Regions from separate parts of the Paenibacillus sp. FSL W8-0439 genome, predicted to be linked through region 2. Evidence: riboswitches for the same ligand, from Rfam matches in the RefSeq annotation. Region 2 holds a riboswitch; the other holds the start of a gene.
What was found. Region 2 has a riboswitch for cyclic di-AMP ahead of MKX36_RS06350 (hypothetical protein). Riboswitches for the same ligand answer to the same signal wherever they lie in the genome.
Positions count from the first base shown of each region.

Region 1: another riboswitch for cyclic di-AMP. It lies ahead of MKX36_RS13320 (3D domain-containing protein); the one in region 2 lies ahead of MKX36_RS06350 (hypothetical protein).

Region 1 is NZ_JBBPAK010000001.1:3,133,656-3,141,030, reverse strand. Features, by position in the region: gene MKX36_RS13340 (hypothetical protein) at 1-869, opposite strand, end outside; gene MKX36_RS13335 (M20 family metallopeptidase) at 909-2,087, opposite strand; gene MKX36_RS13330 (ABC transporter substrate-binding protein/permease) at 2,236-3,699, shown strand; gene MKX36_RS13325 (amino acid ABC transporter ATP-binding protein) at 3,686-4,408, shown strand; cyclic di-AMP (ydaO/yuaA leader) riboswitch at 4,652-4,821, shown strand; gene MKX36_RS13320 (3D domain-containing protein) at 4,828-5,496, shown strand; gene MKX36_RS13315 (polysaccharide deacetylase family protein) at 5,696-6,502, opposite strand; gene MKX36_RS13310 (NADH:flavin oxidoreductase/NADH oxidase) at 6,806-7,375, shown strand, end outside.
Region 2 is NZ_JBBPAK010000001.1:1,489,706-1,497,080, reverse strand. Features, by position in the region: gene MKX36_RS06370 (MFS transporter) at 1-608, shown strand, start outside; gene kdpC (potassium-transporting ATPase subunit KdpC) at 739-1,467, opposite strand; gene kdpB (potassium-transporting ATPase subunit KdpB) at 1,487-3,517, opposite strand; gene kdpA (potassium-transporting ATPase subunit KdpA) at 3,570-5,246, opposite strand; gene kdpF (K(+)-transporting ATPase subunit F) at 5,392-5,469, opposite strand; gene MKX36_RS06350 (hypothetical protein) at 5,653-6,048, opposite strand; cyclic di-AMP (ydaO/yuaA leader) riboswitch at 6,162-6,333, opposite strand; gene MKX36_RS06345 (glutathione peroxidase) at 6,797-7,282, shown strand.

The sequences.
Region 1 (7,375 bases), 1.6 Mb from region 2:
CTGCTTGTAGAGTCTGGGTGCATGTGTATGGCAAATTCATCAGGCCGATACCATGAATACCACACAACAGCCAGTAGCAAATAGTCAACCTGCAAATAGTTGATCTTGGGGAGCTGCTTGCCCTCAGGATCATTTACAGCTTTATTTACCCGCTCACGGAGGTGTTGGACTATCTTATGAACCGCTTGTTGTGTCTGCTTTGAAATGCCTATATTTTCACTTATATTCCATCGGTCACCTACTGGCTGCGCTGAAGCTGTCAGGTTGTAATAGTGTGAAAGCTCATCATTCGGTAATGGATGATTAAAAAAAGTTCCCCACAAACTGGCGCTATAGCGATTCCAGCCAAAGCATTCCACATACAACCAGTCAAACCACGCCCGCTCCTCTGGCATCGGCTGAGAGCCGCCCGAATGGGGAGCATGGTGAAGCATACGACCAAAAAAAGCTTCCGAGAACTGCTGGTATTCGCGCGTAAACATTAACATTTCGTGCCATAGTTCATCCACATCACTACTGAACATAGGCACTCGATTCATAATCGCGCATAGCATGAAGTATCGTTTTAGCTCATGCCAGCGCCAGTCATATTCTTGTTCCGTCAGATTAGGGTGGGCTTCCATGACACGTTGCTTTACGTTGTGAGCATAGGAGGCTGGAATGGATCGCTCCAGCAGCTCCTTCAGCTCCGTAATCTCTGGATGACGCTCTTGCGTGAGTGACGAAGGAGACGGGGAACTAAGGAAAAATGCATTCCGGCGGCGCGTGCTTCTGTTTCCACGATTCCTGCGTATTGCTCGGAATATAAACCAAAAAATGATGAGGTCAACCACAATAAACAACGTCCAAAAGCTACTCATACTATTCATAAAGGCACTCCTTTCTCCAAGAAGACGGCATTTCCGATTTTAGCTTTTGCTATTCAGTAGAGCGAATTCTTCTTTAATCTGTGCCAGCAGCTCAGAACTTGTGATTACATCGCAAGCTGTCCATGCCAAGGTCCTCGCGGCCAAGAGCATTCCTTCCATTGCGCGGTCCTGCATCGCCAAATCGCGGAATTCTGGTGTATGCAAGGCATGCTTCTCGTCAATAACTTGAATGTACGGATGGATCGCAGGGCAATGAAGTGATACATTTCCGATATCCATAGAGCCATGATCTTCGCCTTCCGTAATATCTTCTTGCGCAATACCAGCCTGCACCAAATTTGCAGTAAAGGTGTCGGAGAGTACACCGTTAGTCACCATTTCATCATAAGAAGTCTCATAATTGGAGGTTTCCAAGCGACACCCGGCTTGTAAAGCAGCTCCTTCAGCAATTTGAATAACACGACGGGTAAGCGGGTTCAGTTCTTGGCGTGTCGCGGCTCTCACGTAAAATTGAGCTGAGGCGTAATCAGGAATAATATTGGCAGCCTGCCCACCCTGATTAATGATGCCATGGATACGTACTGTACTTTTCACCTGTTGCCGAAATGCGTTGATCCCATTAAACGTTTGAATCACAGCGTCCAAGGCATTAATCCCTTCGTGCGGACTGGCCGCAGCATGAGCGGATTGACCAAAAAATTCGAACTGTACAGCATCCATCGCCAGCGATTTTCCTGATTTTTCGTAGCGATCGAAGGGATGTGTCATCATGGCTATGTCGCAATCATCAAACAATCCAGCCGCCGCCATCGGAACTTTTGCACCGCGTGTTTCTTCGGCAGGTGTGCCGTAAACACGTACTTCTCCACCAGTCTCGTCGATGATCGATTTGAGACCGACGGCAGCACCTGTACTCATCATGCATATCAAATGGTGTCCACAGGCGTGCCCTAAACCTTTCAGGGCGTCATATTCTGCCAGAAAAGCAACAACTGGTCCAGGCTTGACTGCTTTGTAAGTAGCAATAAAGGCCGTTTCTATACCCAATATGGGTGCCTGAACTTCAAAACCGTGAAAGGCAAGTTCTTCTTTTAGACGGGCAGAGGCTAGGAATTCCTCGTTTCCAAGTTCAGGGTTTGCGCCTATATACAACGAAATGTCCTTAAACCGCTCGGCATGCTGTTCAATGGTGTGTTGAATGGTCTGTTTAAAATTCATGCTGAAAACTCCTTTATATATGCTGTAATGTAGGTACTGCGATAGATATACTAAAATTGTACTATAACATTCATTGCATAATCATGCATATTCATTTATAATGACACAATCTTATTTATTATAAAGAATTTAAGGAGAGAAAAAAAGATTGAAAAAGGCATATCGTTTTACCGCCCTGGTTTTGACGGCGGTTATCTTGCTGTTGGCTGGTCTTCCTATGCTCACTGCATACGGATCGGAAGGAAAGCCACAGAAAAAACTTGTAGTGGGTATGAGTGCTGACTTCCCGCCGTATGAGTTTCACAAAGTTATTAACGGTCAGGATACCATTGTCGGGTTTGATGTTGAAATCGCCAAGGAAATCGCCAAGGATCTGGATGCAGAGATGGTCCCAGAGGACATGAGTTTTGACTCTTTGCTGCCTGCTCTGCAAAGTGGTCGCGTAGACTTGGTGCTGTCTGGTATGACGCCGACGGATGAACGCAGAAAAAGCATTGATTTTTCGGATGTATACTATCGTTCCAAGCAAGTCATTATGGTTCGTCCAGAGGACAAAGACAAATATTCAACGATGGCTGCTCTAAAAGGAGAGAAGCTCGGTGCGCAGAAGGGGAGTATCCAGGAAGAAATTGCGCAAAAAGTGCCTAATGCTTCTGTAACCTCATTGGATAAAATATCCGATCTGGTACTCCAGCTTCGGACCAAGCGTATCAACGCGGTTGTAATCGAAGATACCGTTGCTAAAGGATACACGCTAGACGGTACCGTAACACTTGCTAAAGCAGTACCTGAAGATGAAGGAGCAGAAACTGCTGTAGGCATCCGTAAAGGAAATGCGGAATTGCTTGCTTCAGTAAATAAAACGTTGGCTCGCCTGAAAGCGGACGGATCGATTGAGAAATTTTCTACAGAAGCGAGTGCACTGTCTGCTGACAGACAGGTTTCTTCGAATAGCATTGTAGATATATTTTTGAAATATCGCAGTTTCTACGCTACGGGTATCGGCTACACTCTATTGCTGTCTGCGCTCGGAGTACTGTTCGGATTCATTATTGGCCTGATCATATCCTTGCTGCGGATGAGTGGTATTCGTATTATCGAGTGGCTAGGTACCGCATATGTAGAGATACTGCGCGGCACACCTATGCTGGTGCAGCTTATGATCATTCATTACGGAGTTGCTTTGACGTTAGGTGTTAATTTTACGCCACTCCAGTCCGGTATAATTACGTTGTCTCTGAATAGTTCGGCATATTTGGCTGAAATTTTCCGTGCTGGTATTCAGGCCGTAGACCGTGGACAGATGGAAGCTGCCCGCTCGCTCGGGATGGGACGAGGCAAAGCGATGCGTCACGTTATTTTACCGCAAGCATTTAAATCTATATTGCCTGCTATTGGTAATGAGTTCATTACGATCATTAAAGAATCTTCTATTATTTCGACCATTGGGATGGTGGACATTATGTATCAAGCCCAGGTCATTAAGAATATTACCTACGAAGGCTTAAGTCCATTCGTAATCGCAGCCGCTATTTATTTTGTAATGACATTCAGCTTATCTAAGCTGTTGGGTTTATGGGAAAGGAAGTTGAGAGCCAGTGATCACCGTTAAACAACTGCGTAAATCATTCGGTAAGAATGAAATTTTAAAAGGCATTGATATAGATATCGCCAAAGGTGAAGTAGTCGTCATTATCGGCCCGAGTGGTTCGGGGAAAAGTACGTTTTTGCGTTGTATGAATCTGTTGGAACAGCCAACAGAAGGGGAAATCTTGTTTGAGGGTGAGCCGATTACGGCCCGTGGTCATAATATTAATGCGACTCGGGAGAAGATGGGGATGGTTTTCCAACATTTTAATCTGTTTCCGCATAAAACAATACTGCAGAATCTGACGCTTGCACCAACGCAGGTGAAGAAGCAATCGGGGAAAGAAGCGGAGAAAATTGCGTTGGAGCTCCTGCGGACCGTGGGTCTTGAGGATAAGAAGAATACCTACCCGAACCAGTTATCTGGCGGTCAAAAGCAACGTATAGCGATAGCACGTGCTCTCGCCATGCAGCCGCACGTAATGCTGTTTGATGAACCTACCTCTGCCCTGGACCCTGAAATGGTTGGAGAGGTTCTGGATGTGATGAAGAAGCTCGCTGAAGGCGGCATGACGATGGTGATCGTGACGCATGAAATGGGCTTTGCTCGTGAGGTAGGAGACCGAATCATCTTTATGGACAACGGTCAAATTATAGAGCAAGGTACGCCGGAGCAAGTTTTCGGAACTCCAAGCCATGATCGTACCCGTGATTTTCTGGCTAAAGTGCTGTAAGAAAATGCTTTTATGAATTATTGACAAAGCCCTCTCGTGATGATATTTCACGGAGGGCTTTTCTCCTTTTGTCACCATATCTCCATATTTTCGTAACAAAAAACCGATTTTTGATGACAAAATTGTAATGGATATAGTATGATGTTCAAGGTTCCCAACATTTTCATGCAGATAAGGTTACAAAATTGTGATATTATGCAGTAAGCCAAAACTTACCGGGGCAGCAGCAATGATAACAATTACTCAGGTGCTGGGCTCAAACCATGGGAAGTGCGGGGGACGTAACAACGGCAATTATTCCAATGCGTCATATAGATGTTGTGGAATATGCCTAGGGGTGAATTGCACAAGCATAGGGCTTCTCCTGAGTCCGAATCCGACAGCTAACTTCGCAGGCATAACAGAGGAGGTACATATCTTTGAAACACTTAAAACATATTGGAAAAACCATGAAATTTGCGGTGCTTGCCGCAGCGATTGCAGGATTGGCACAGACAGCAGGAGTAGCAAATGCTGCTTCGCTTCATACTGCCAAAGAAGGCGATACTTTCTTTTTGCTTGCTCAACGTTATGGGGTATCGGTAGATGACTTGACGAAGGCTAACCCGGATATTGCGTCCAACAACATATATGCAGGTCTACAAATTAAAGTGCCAGACGAAAAAAGTGTGAAGACGGCTTCGGATTCGAAACCACAGCTTCTTACGGAGAAAGCACCAGCGAATGAGAGGCCAACAATTGAAGCATGGGGCAAAACATTCAATTACAGTAAAGTTGTTGATGTTAAAGCAACAGCATATTCAGCCGCAGCTGATGAAAATGGCAAATGGGGTGCAGTCGATTACTACGGTAATCCGCTTAAACTGGGTACAATTGCAGTAGACCCGAAAGTCATTCCTATGGGAACAAAGGTGCTAGTTACAGGCTATTCCCATCCCGGCTTGCCAGACCATTCTTTTGTAGCCGTTGCCCGTGATCAGGGCAGCGCTATTACCGGAAAGCGGATTGATATCTTTATCCCTGGCAACAAATCATTCGTGAACGACTTCGGCTTCCAAAATGTGAAACTGTACGTTATTGATAAATAGCATTGTGCATATATTTGATTTCATTAAACATAATATATATTATGTAAACTTAATATTATAGCACACAACATATAACTGGGACGACTTCTTATCAGTACGGTCGTTTATCGCTAAAAAAGGCTGTCTTACAAGCAGAAGCATTCTGCTCGTCAAGGCAGCCTTTTTACGTTGTTGGTATATACGAGGCTTAGACATACTGTTATTTTCGTTCCGATGTGTGAAGTAGCCGGGGGACTGTGACAAACTTGTAGCCCTTAGCTTTTAAAGAGTGGATTAGACCCGGCAAAGCTTGGACAGTACCTTGCAAGTTGGAACTTTGACCTCCACCTGCATGCATTAAAATAATGGAGCCAGGTCTGGTAGCCGGGATCACGTTACGCTGAATCTGTGTTTTGCTTAATCCCTTCCAGTCTAGAGAGTCCACATTCCAATTGACGATCATGTACCCATGACGACGCGCCCACTGAATTTGAGGCTCCGTGATTTCACCATAGGGTGGTCGTATCAATCTGGGCCGAAAACCTGCGCTGGCTTCTAAAATGCGTTCTGTTTTTGTAATCTGGTGGCGAAAGCGTTCTGGTGTGGCCTTCCTGAAATCCGGATGAGTATAGGAATGGTTTCCTATAGCATGACCCTCGCGGATGATGCGGCGTATGATCCCCGGATGCTTTTCCGCACGATGGCCGACGATAAAAAACGTAGCTTTGATACCGTTTGCGTGTAATACGTCCAAAACCTGCGGCGTATACCTTGAATCGGGCACATCATCAAAGGTTAAGGCAATTTGGCGGGTGTGCGGGCCGCACATTTTAAAAATGTCCGCATGCTTTTTTCGTAGCATCGCTAATGTTGGAGTAGCTCGATCTTTACTTTGATATACCGAAGTAGCGACAGTAGCTTCCTTGGGATGGGGCGTTCCGATGTTGGGAGGCGTGTCAGCGTGAACGGGAAAACTTGAAAATGCTAGTAACAGTGCTAAACATGGCAACACTCCCCTGTACCGCATTTGTATTCCCCCTTTCCGTGCAGTGGTACCTAGTGGTGCTCTCAGCTATTATGTACCTGTCCTATTAAAATTATGCTGGTGATTGAGTGAAGTCCTACACGACTGAAGAGAAGCACATCATGAAGCGGATATCCGTGAAGATGACGAAGTAAACGCGCATATTCTCTTAAACATGAACGAAAACTGGAGCATTTTCGTAAGTTTTAGCCTTACAAAGGATTCGGTATACCGTGACAGCTGGTGTATAATGGGGATGCTATTCATAATGCTACAGACTTGGAATTGAGGGAAGGATGGATAAAAGTGACCGACTTGTTTACTCCTTATCAATTAAAGGGGCTTTCTTTAAGAAATCGGATTGTCATGCCCCCAATGTGCCAATACAGCGTGGAGGCCAAGGACGGCAAACCGACGGATTGGCATTATGTCCATTATGTGAGTCGCGCGGTAGGAGGGACTGGACTCATAATTGTGGAAATGACAGCGGTTCATCCGGATGGGCGCATTACGGATCGTGATTTGGGCATTTGGAGTGATGAACATATTCCTGCATATCGTAAAATGGTAGAGGAAGTCCACAAGTATGGTGCCAAAATTGCCATTCAATTAGGCCATGCCGGACGCAAGGCTGAAGATGCTGAGCCACCTGTAGGCCCGTCCTCGATCCCCTTTAGTGAACGATTTAAAGAGCCGCACGCTTTGACGCGAGCAGAAGTCAAGGAACTGGTTCTTGCCTACAAAGAGGGGGCGCGTCGGGCGGTAGAAGCTGGTTTTGACACGGTAGAGATTCATGGCGCTCACGGCTATCTAATCCATCAATTTCATTCTCCTTTAACCAATACCCGAGAAGATGAGTATGGGCAGGATTTATCA
Region 2 (7,375 bases):
CTCCTTTTTCGTTCATGAAAAATAAAGATTTGCTTTTGGTTATCGGGGTTGTAATTATCGGGGCATCTGTCCCAAGCGTACTTGAGCCAACATTACCATTACACCTGCAGCACAATTTTAGCGCTAATCCAGGAGTTATCGGATTGTTATTTGCTATTCCCACACTTGCTTATGGCCTGGCAACACCCTTTATAGGTCAATTCTCCAGCAAGATCGGCTATAAAAATGGAATTCTCCTCGGTCTACTTATGGTATCCATTGCTCTTCCTCTAACTGCACTTCCAGCAATATTATCACTTCAAGCTGTTATTTTAGCTGTTTTAGGAGTTAGCATGGGTATGGTTCTTGCTCCCTGCTTACCTCAACTTGCTGATATTTCTCAACGAAGTGGCATTCATTCTTATGGAATTACTTTTGCACTCTATAACACGGCATACTCGATTGGTCTAATGATCGGCCCTATTTTGAGCAGTACTCTCACCGATTTAATGAATATTCAATTATCTTACTTAGTCATTGGTATGATTGTATTAATATACATGTTGGTACTCGCTTCAGCCATAAGGAAAACCAAAAATTCATCAAACAATGTAAAGCTAAGTAAATAAGTGAACAACAAATTCATATCACCTATAAGAAATAAAATACTTCCTTTGCAGCTATCCATCCCAGAGCATCCTAATCCATAGAAAAAGGTATCCTCCAAGCTTATCGCTCAGGGATACCTTTTTCATCCATCTATGACTTAACTGGCTTTACCTTCATTAGCGCTTCAAGCGCGAGATTCAGCTTGAGCACGTTCACACGCGGCTCGCCGAACACTCCGGCGCTGCGGCCTTCTGTCTGCTCCTGCACCAGCGCCTCCAACTGGTTCTGCCCCATCCCCGTCAAGCCACTAATACGCGGAATTTGAGCCTGTGCCGCCTGTGGCGAGATGTGCGGGTCCAGACCGGAGCCGGAGTTCGTAATCAGGTCCACTGGAACCTGACTGATGGGTACATCCGGGTTATGCTTCTGCCAATCCGCAATAGAATCCTTGATCCGCTTCACCAATGCCGGGTTCGAGGGTGCGTAGTTACTTGAGCCTGAACCAGCTCCATTATAATCGATACTTGATACCCGGCCTTGGAAAAACGCTGGATTGGTAAAGGCCTGCCCAATCAGCTCAGAGCCGCTTACCCGCCCCTCCGTGTCACGAAGCATACTGCCGTTTGCTTGCTGCGGAAACAGGACTTGCGCCACTCCTGTGCTGACCAGCGGGTATGCCAAACCGCACAATAGGATCATTAGCACAGAAGTTCGCAAAGCCACTCCAATAACCGTGCTTCCTCGCATCTCTTGTCTCTCCGGTTGATTTTCCGGCACTGCCTCCGTCCCTGTACGCTCGTTATGACCTTGTCCGCCAGACCCGGCTTTCTCATGTGCAGCAAATCTGCGTCCAGACAACATCCGATAAAAACCACTCATGTCGCTCACCCTTTCTGCACTAAATCCACAAATGTACCAGCAAATCAATGGCCTTAATCCCGACAAACGGTACCACCATACCGCCCAGACCATAAATCAGTAAATTCCGTCCCAATAGCCGATCCGAGCTCATTGGCTTATACTTTACACCCTTCATTGCCAGCGGAATCAGAAGTGGAATAATGACTGCATTAAAAATAAGCGCCGATAAAATAGCCGATAACGGGGAGCCCAGCCTCATGACGTTCAATGCACCCATTTGCGGAATAGCCAGCATGAACATCGCCGGGATAATGGCAAAATATTTAGCCACATCGTTCGCAATACTGAACGTTGTCAATGCCCCACGTGTCATAAGCAGCTGCTTACCGATGGCGACCACCTCAATAATTTTGGACGGATCAGAATCCAGGTCCACCATATTAGCAGCTTCCTTGGCCGCGACTGTGCCGCTATTCATGGCAAGACCGACATCTGCCTGCGCCAGCGCAGGCGCATCATTGGTACCATCTCCGGTCATAGCCACCAGCTTACCCTGTTCCTGCTCACGGCGGATAACCGCGATTTTGTCCTCCGGCTTGCTCTCAGCTACAAAGTCGTCCACTCCCGCTTCCCGTGCAATGGTAGCTGCTGTCAGCGGATTATCACCTGTACACATAATCGTGCGGATGCCCATTTCCCGGAGCTGATCAAAGCGCTCCTTCATGCCCGGCTTCACCGTATCCTTCAAATAAATAATGCCGTATATCCGATCATCCAGCGCCACTGCCAGCGGTGTCCCCCCTTCTGCGGCTACCTGATTCGCTTTTTCCTCCAAATCGGTCGGAACACTGCCTTTTTGCGATACAACCCACTGCCGGACAGAGTCCACGGCGCCTTTGCGTACTTTTCGTCCATCGACGAGATCCAGACCACTCATCCGGGTTTCTGCCTTGAACTCGATAAAGGTTCCACCTGCTGCCAAGGATTCATCCAGCGTGTATTCCTGCTTACGCATCAATTCCAGTACCGAGCGTCCCTCAGGCGTCTCATCCTTTAGTGAACTCATCGCTGCCCATTTCGCTAGCTCTGCCTTTTCTATACCATCTACAACCACGAATTCACTCGCCATCCGGTTACCGAAGGTGATGGTACCCGTTTTATCTAGAATCATCGTATTGATGTCCCCGGATGCTTCTACCGCCTTGCCTGACATGGCCAGCACGTTAAACTGGGTAACTCGGTCCATACCAGCAATCCCAATGGCCGACAAAAGCCCGCCAATCGTGGTCGGAATCAGACAGACCAGCAACGAAATCAGCACGGGGACAGGCAAATCAATCTTAAAATGACGGGCTATCGGGGCCAGTGTCACCACCACAATGAGAAAAATAATCGTTAAGCTAATCAGCAATGTATTCAGCGCAATTTCATTTGGTGTTTTTTGCCGCTGTGCACCTTCCACGAGCGAAATCATTTTATCAATAAACGTTTCACCCGGCTCAGTCGTAATCCGCACCTTAATGCGGTCACTGACTACCCGCGTCCCGCCGGTTACCGAGCAAAAATCACCGCCCGATTCCTTAATGACCGGAGCTGATTCTCCCGTAATTGCAGATTCATCCACCGAGGCCAGGCCTTCAATAACCTCACCATCGCTTGGAATCATTTCGCCCTGAGAGACGATTACCAGGTCACCTCTACGCAATGCTGTTGAGCTGACCACCTGAATCTCATTCCCGACGAGCTTATTAGCTTGTGAGTCCTGCTTGGATTTTTTCAAGGAAGCTGCTTGTGCTTTCCCCCGTCCCTCCGCGAGCGCTTCAGCAAAGTTAGCAAAAAGCAGCGTGAACAACAAAATAATAAATACAGCCAAGTTAAAGCCCATTTCCTTGCCGGTTCCAAAATAACCGGGAAGCAGCAGCATGAGCAGTACGACCAATGTGCCGATCTCCACGACGAACATGACAGGATTTTTCATCATGATCATCGGATTTAATTTGATAAAGCTATCCTTGACCGCCTGCTTCAAGATGCTTCTATCCAGCATGCGTTTGCGTTGTTCCTTCATGATCAAGCACCCCGTTCATCCATTCTCATTTTCCTTCTATGCTCATTCTTCATCACATGGTCAAAAATTCAGCTACAGGACCCAGTACGATCACCGGCAAAAAGGTTAACGCACCAATCAACAGGACCACTCCGATTAGGATGGCTCCAAACAGCTTGTTGTCCGTGCGCAGTGTACCCATCGTCACCGGGGTCGGCGCTTTGGCATTCAACGAAGCCGCCACAGCCAGCAATGCAATCATGGATACATATCGTCCAAAGAACATAACCGCTCCTGTTGTAACGTTCCAAAACACGTTGTTATCCGAAAGACCTTCAAATCCCGAGCCGTTATTTGCCGCAGATGATGCATATTCATAGAGCACCTGAGTCAACCCGTGATATCCGGGGTTAGAGACCGCATCATATCCCCAATGACTCATAAACGCAAGCGCAGTGGGAGCAAGAATAAGAAACGGATGTACCAAAATAGCAATTGCAATCAGTTTCATTTCCTTGCCTTCAATTTTCCTACCCATAAATTCCGGGGTTCTTCCGACCATCAGTCCGCATATAAACACTCCCAGAATCGCATACATCAGCATATTCATCAGCCCGACGCCCTTGCCGCCAAAAATGACGTTTAGCATCATTTCTCCCAAAGCAGCCATACCACCTAGCGGGGTCAATGTATCATGCATATTATTGACCGAACCTGTCGTTGCCGCCGTTGTGACCGCAGTGAATAATGCCGATTGGCCAATACCGAAACGAACTTCTTTCCCTTCCATGCTTCCCTGAGATGCATCCATACCCAGTGCCTGGATTAACGGATTACCTGTTTTCTCCGACACATACGTTATGGATAGAAAAATAAGGAACAAGACCATCATCGAGCTGAAAATAATCCAGCCCTGCTTGCGATTACGGGCAAACAATCCAAATGTATACGGCAGCGAAGCCGGCATTACCCACATTGCCAAAATTTCCAGTACGTTCGTCCAAGGATTTGGATTTTCAAAAGGATGTGCAGAATTAGCTCCCGCAAAACCGCCCCCGTTCGTGCCCAAATGCTTGATGGATTCCAATGAGGCAATGGGTCCCATAGCAATCTGCTGCTGTGTACCACTTAAAGTCGTAATATCCGCCGTGGGTTGTAGCGTCTGTGGTACTTTTAATCCCACCAGCACCAGCGTAAGTACAAAGGCAAGCGGCAGGAAAATCCGTATGTTGGCTTTAATAAAATCTTGAAAAAAATTACCCAGCCCTTCACCGCGCCGCGTCAATCCCCTCATAAAAGCCGCAGCAACCGAAAACCCCGAAGCAGCCGAAGTAAACATCATCATCGTGACGAACGCCATCTGCGTCAGATACGTAAGCCCGCTTTCTCCGCTGTAATGTTGGAGATTCGTATTGGTCATAAAGCTGATTACTGTATTAAATGCCAATGATGCTTCCATATTACTGTTCCCAACCGGATTGCCCGGAAGTATAGCCTGCAAGCGCAATAGCAGGTAGCTGATCCCCACAAGCACCACATTGGTTGCAATGAAACTCATAGCGTACGTGGTCCAATGCATGCTGTCCTGTTTCTTCAAGCCTACAGCCTTATAAATCAGCTTTTCCGTTCCACCAAAAATCCGATCCGTCCGATTCGGTTCATTCGAGAATACGTGATACATATAGGTGCCCATCGGCTTTACCAAGAGCAACAATATGATGATCACAATCCCAATTTGCAGTAGCTCCATCCTCTATTCCTCCTTAAAATGCTCCTGCATTTGGAACAACAGACCTGATTCAGACCATCCATTGAGTGCACACGTTTGCGAAAATCTGCATCTCTGATGCTGCATTCTTGATCTGCTGTTCCCGCCTGCTCGATCCTATAGTTGACTAGAATTTTTCAGGATTCAGGAGTGCGTAGATTAAATACACGAACACAATAGCCGTAAGTCCTAGCACAACGATCATCCTCTTCGCCCTCCTTTTGAGGTCTGCGCATCACACCAGCGTACAAACAGCAGTATCACTCCATAACTCACAGCCATTACGAGCAGCATGTATAAATCCATCATGTTCATACCCTCCGTATCGCTTTTCAGATTGCCCTTTTGATTCCATCATAAAATCATAAACCAGCTATGTTATAAGTGCTTATCCGTTCAGCAGGAAACCCACCTCTCCGTTCAATGTGTAGATCACATGGTCCGCTCCCAATCCCCGATAAATTCCTTGTGGATTACAGCCGTGCGTAATAACATAGATCAATTCTGATGTTAGTGGCCGACATATTTGCAGGAAACGGCAAGTTAGATTCAAGCTGTTTTCAAACAAATACACACTACCAATTTCTTTTTTAGGAAAATTCCATTTTCCCGCTTGCATCGTATTGATGCGCACAATGTGCTCCACACCCATTTTTTTGAGCTGTCGTTCCTCCTGGGTGCTATTTGTGAGAACTGCAAACGCCAATTTTTTGAACATAAGCAATTTCACAAAACTTCTGCCCGCTTCATTCGGTGCAGTGACAATAATTAACCGACCTTCCATCAGTAGCTCCTCTCCCGGTATAAAAAGACAACAAAAAGAAGCCGAAGGAAAAAGGCTTCCTCCGGCTTCATACATTCCATGATAAAATAAACCATGGCTGCACACGGCGGTTTGTTGCCTCTCCCTGTACGCTTACGAGGTTAGCTGTCGGATTCGGACGTGAGAGTCGCCCTATTTACGGCACTTGGCCGGAAAATTCACCCCATGAGACACACGGCTTGCAAAGCCGTATATACTCGTTGGTTCCCCCGCTTTTGCAACTGCAAAATTCAGCGCTTTAGACAATTCGTTGTTGCTTCATTGTTGTTAATTTGAAATTACGTCTTGAATCATACACCCGTGCAAGGAAGACTGTAAAGCTCAACGGCAAGGCTATAAATCACCCTTTAGAGCATAGAAGATTAAGGATAACGCTTACAACCAACCTATGCTTCTCGTATCTCTCTAAAACTCTGTATTTCACCTCTTTTTGAAAATGAAAGGCATGTCAATATTGGCGTAGGGTATGGTACGGTTGCCCTTTATTTATAAAAAAGAAAGAAAATGCGCTATATGTACTAGATAATTATCGAATGAACCCTCTTTTATAAGAAGAAACACCTCAATTTGCTCCATTTGAAGTGCGATTTACCGTTTTGAACAAAAGACGATTTTACAATGCACAATGTCTGTAGACTCTTCTGGACTTGCAACCCCTTGTTGAATTGTTCACAATTTAATTGTAGAATATTGAATTAGGAGGGATATCATGAGCGTATATAAATATGATGCACAGACCCTACAAGGGGCACAAATTCCGTTATCCACATACGAAGGGAAAGTTCTTCTTATCGTGAATACTGCCAGCAAATGTGGGTTAACCCCCCAGTACAAGGCGCTACAAGAGCTATATGACCAGTATCATGAACAGGGGCTCGAAATTTTGGGATTTCCCAGCAACCAGTTCGCCAAACAAGAGCCGGGTTCCAGCGAGGAGATCTCCGAGTTTTGCCAACTCAATTACGGAGTGACTTTTCCCATGTTCGCCAAGACAGATGTTAACGGTGATCAGGCACATCCTCTATTTCGCTACCTGACCCACACTGCTCCAGGCGTATTAGGCTCCAAAGCGATCAAATGGAATTTTACTAAATTCTTAATTACACGAGAAGGTAACGTATTTAAGCGTTATGCGCCGCAAACCACTCCAGACAAGCTTGTAGGAGATATTAAGAAGCTTTTGCAGAAAAACTGACAATCTTTATGCATTACAGTTAACGAGCGGTCCGTTGTCCATACGACCGCTTCTGTGACGGGAGGATATGACGAAAAGTATTTAACAAAAAAA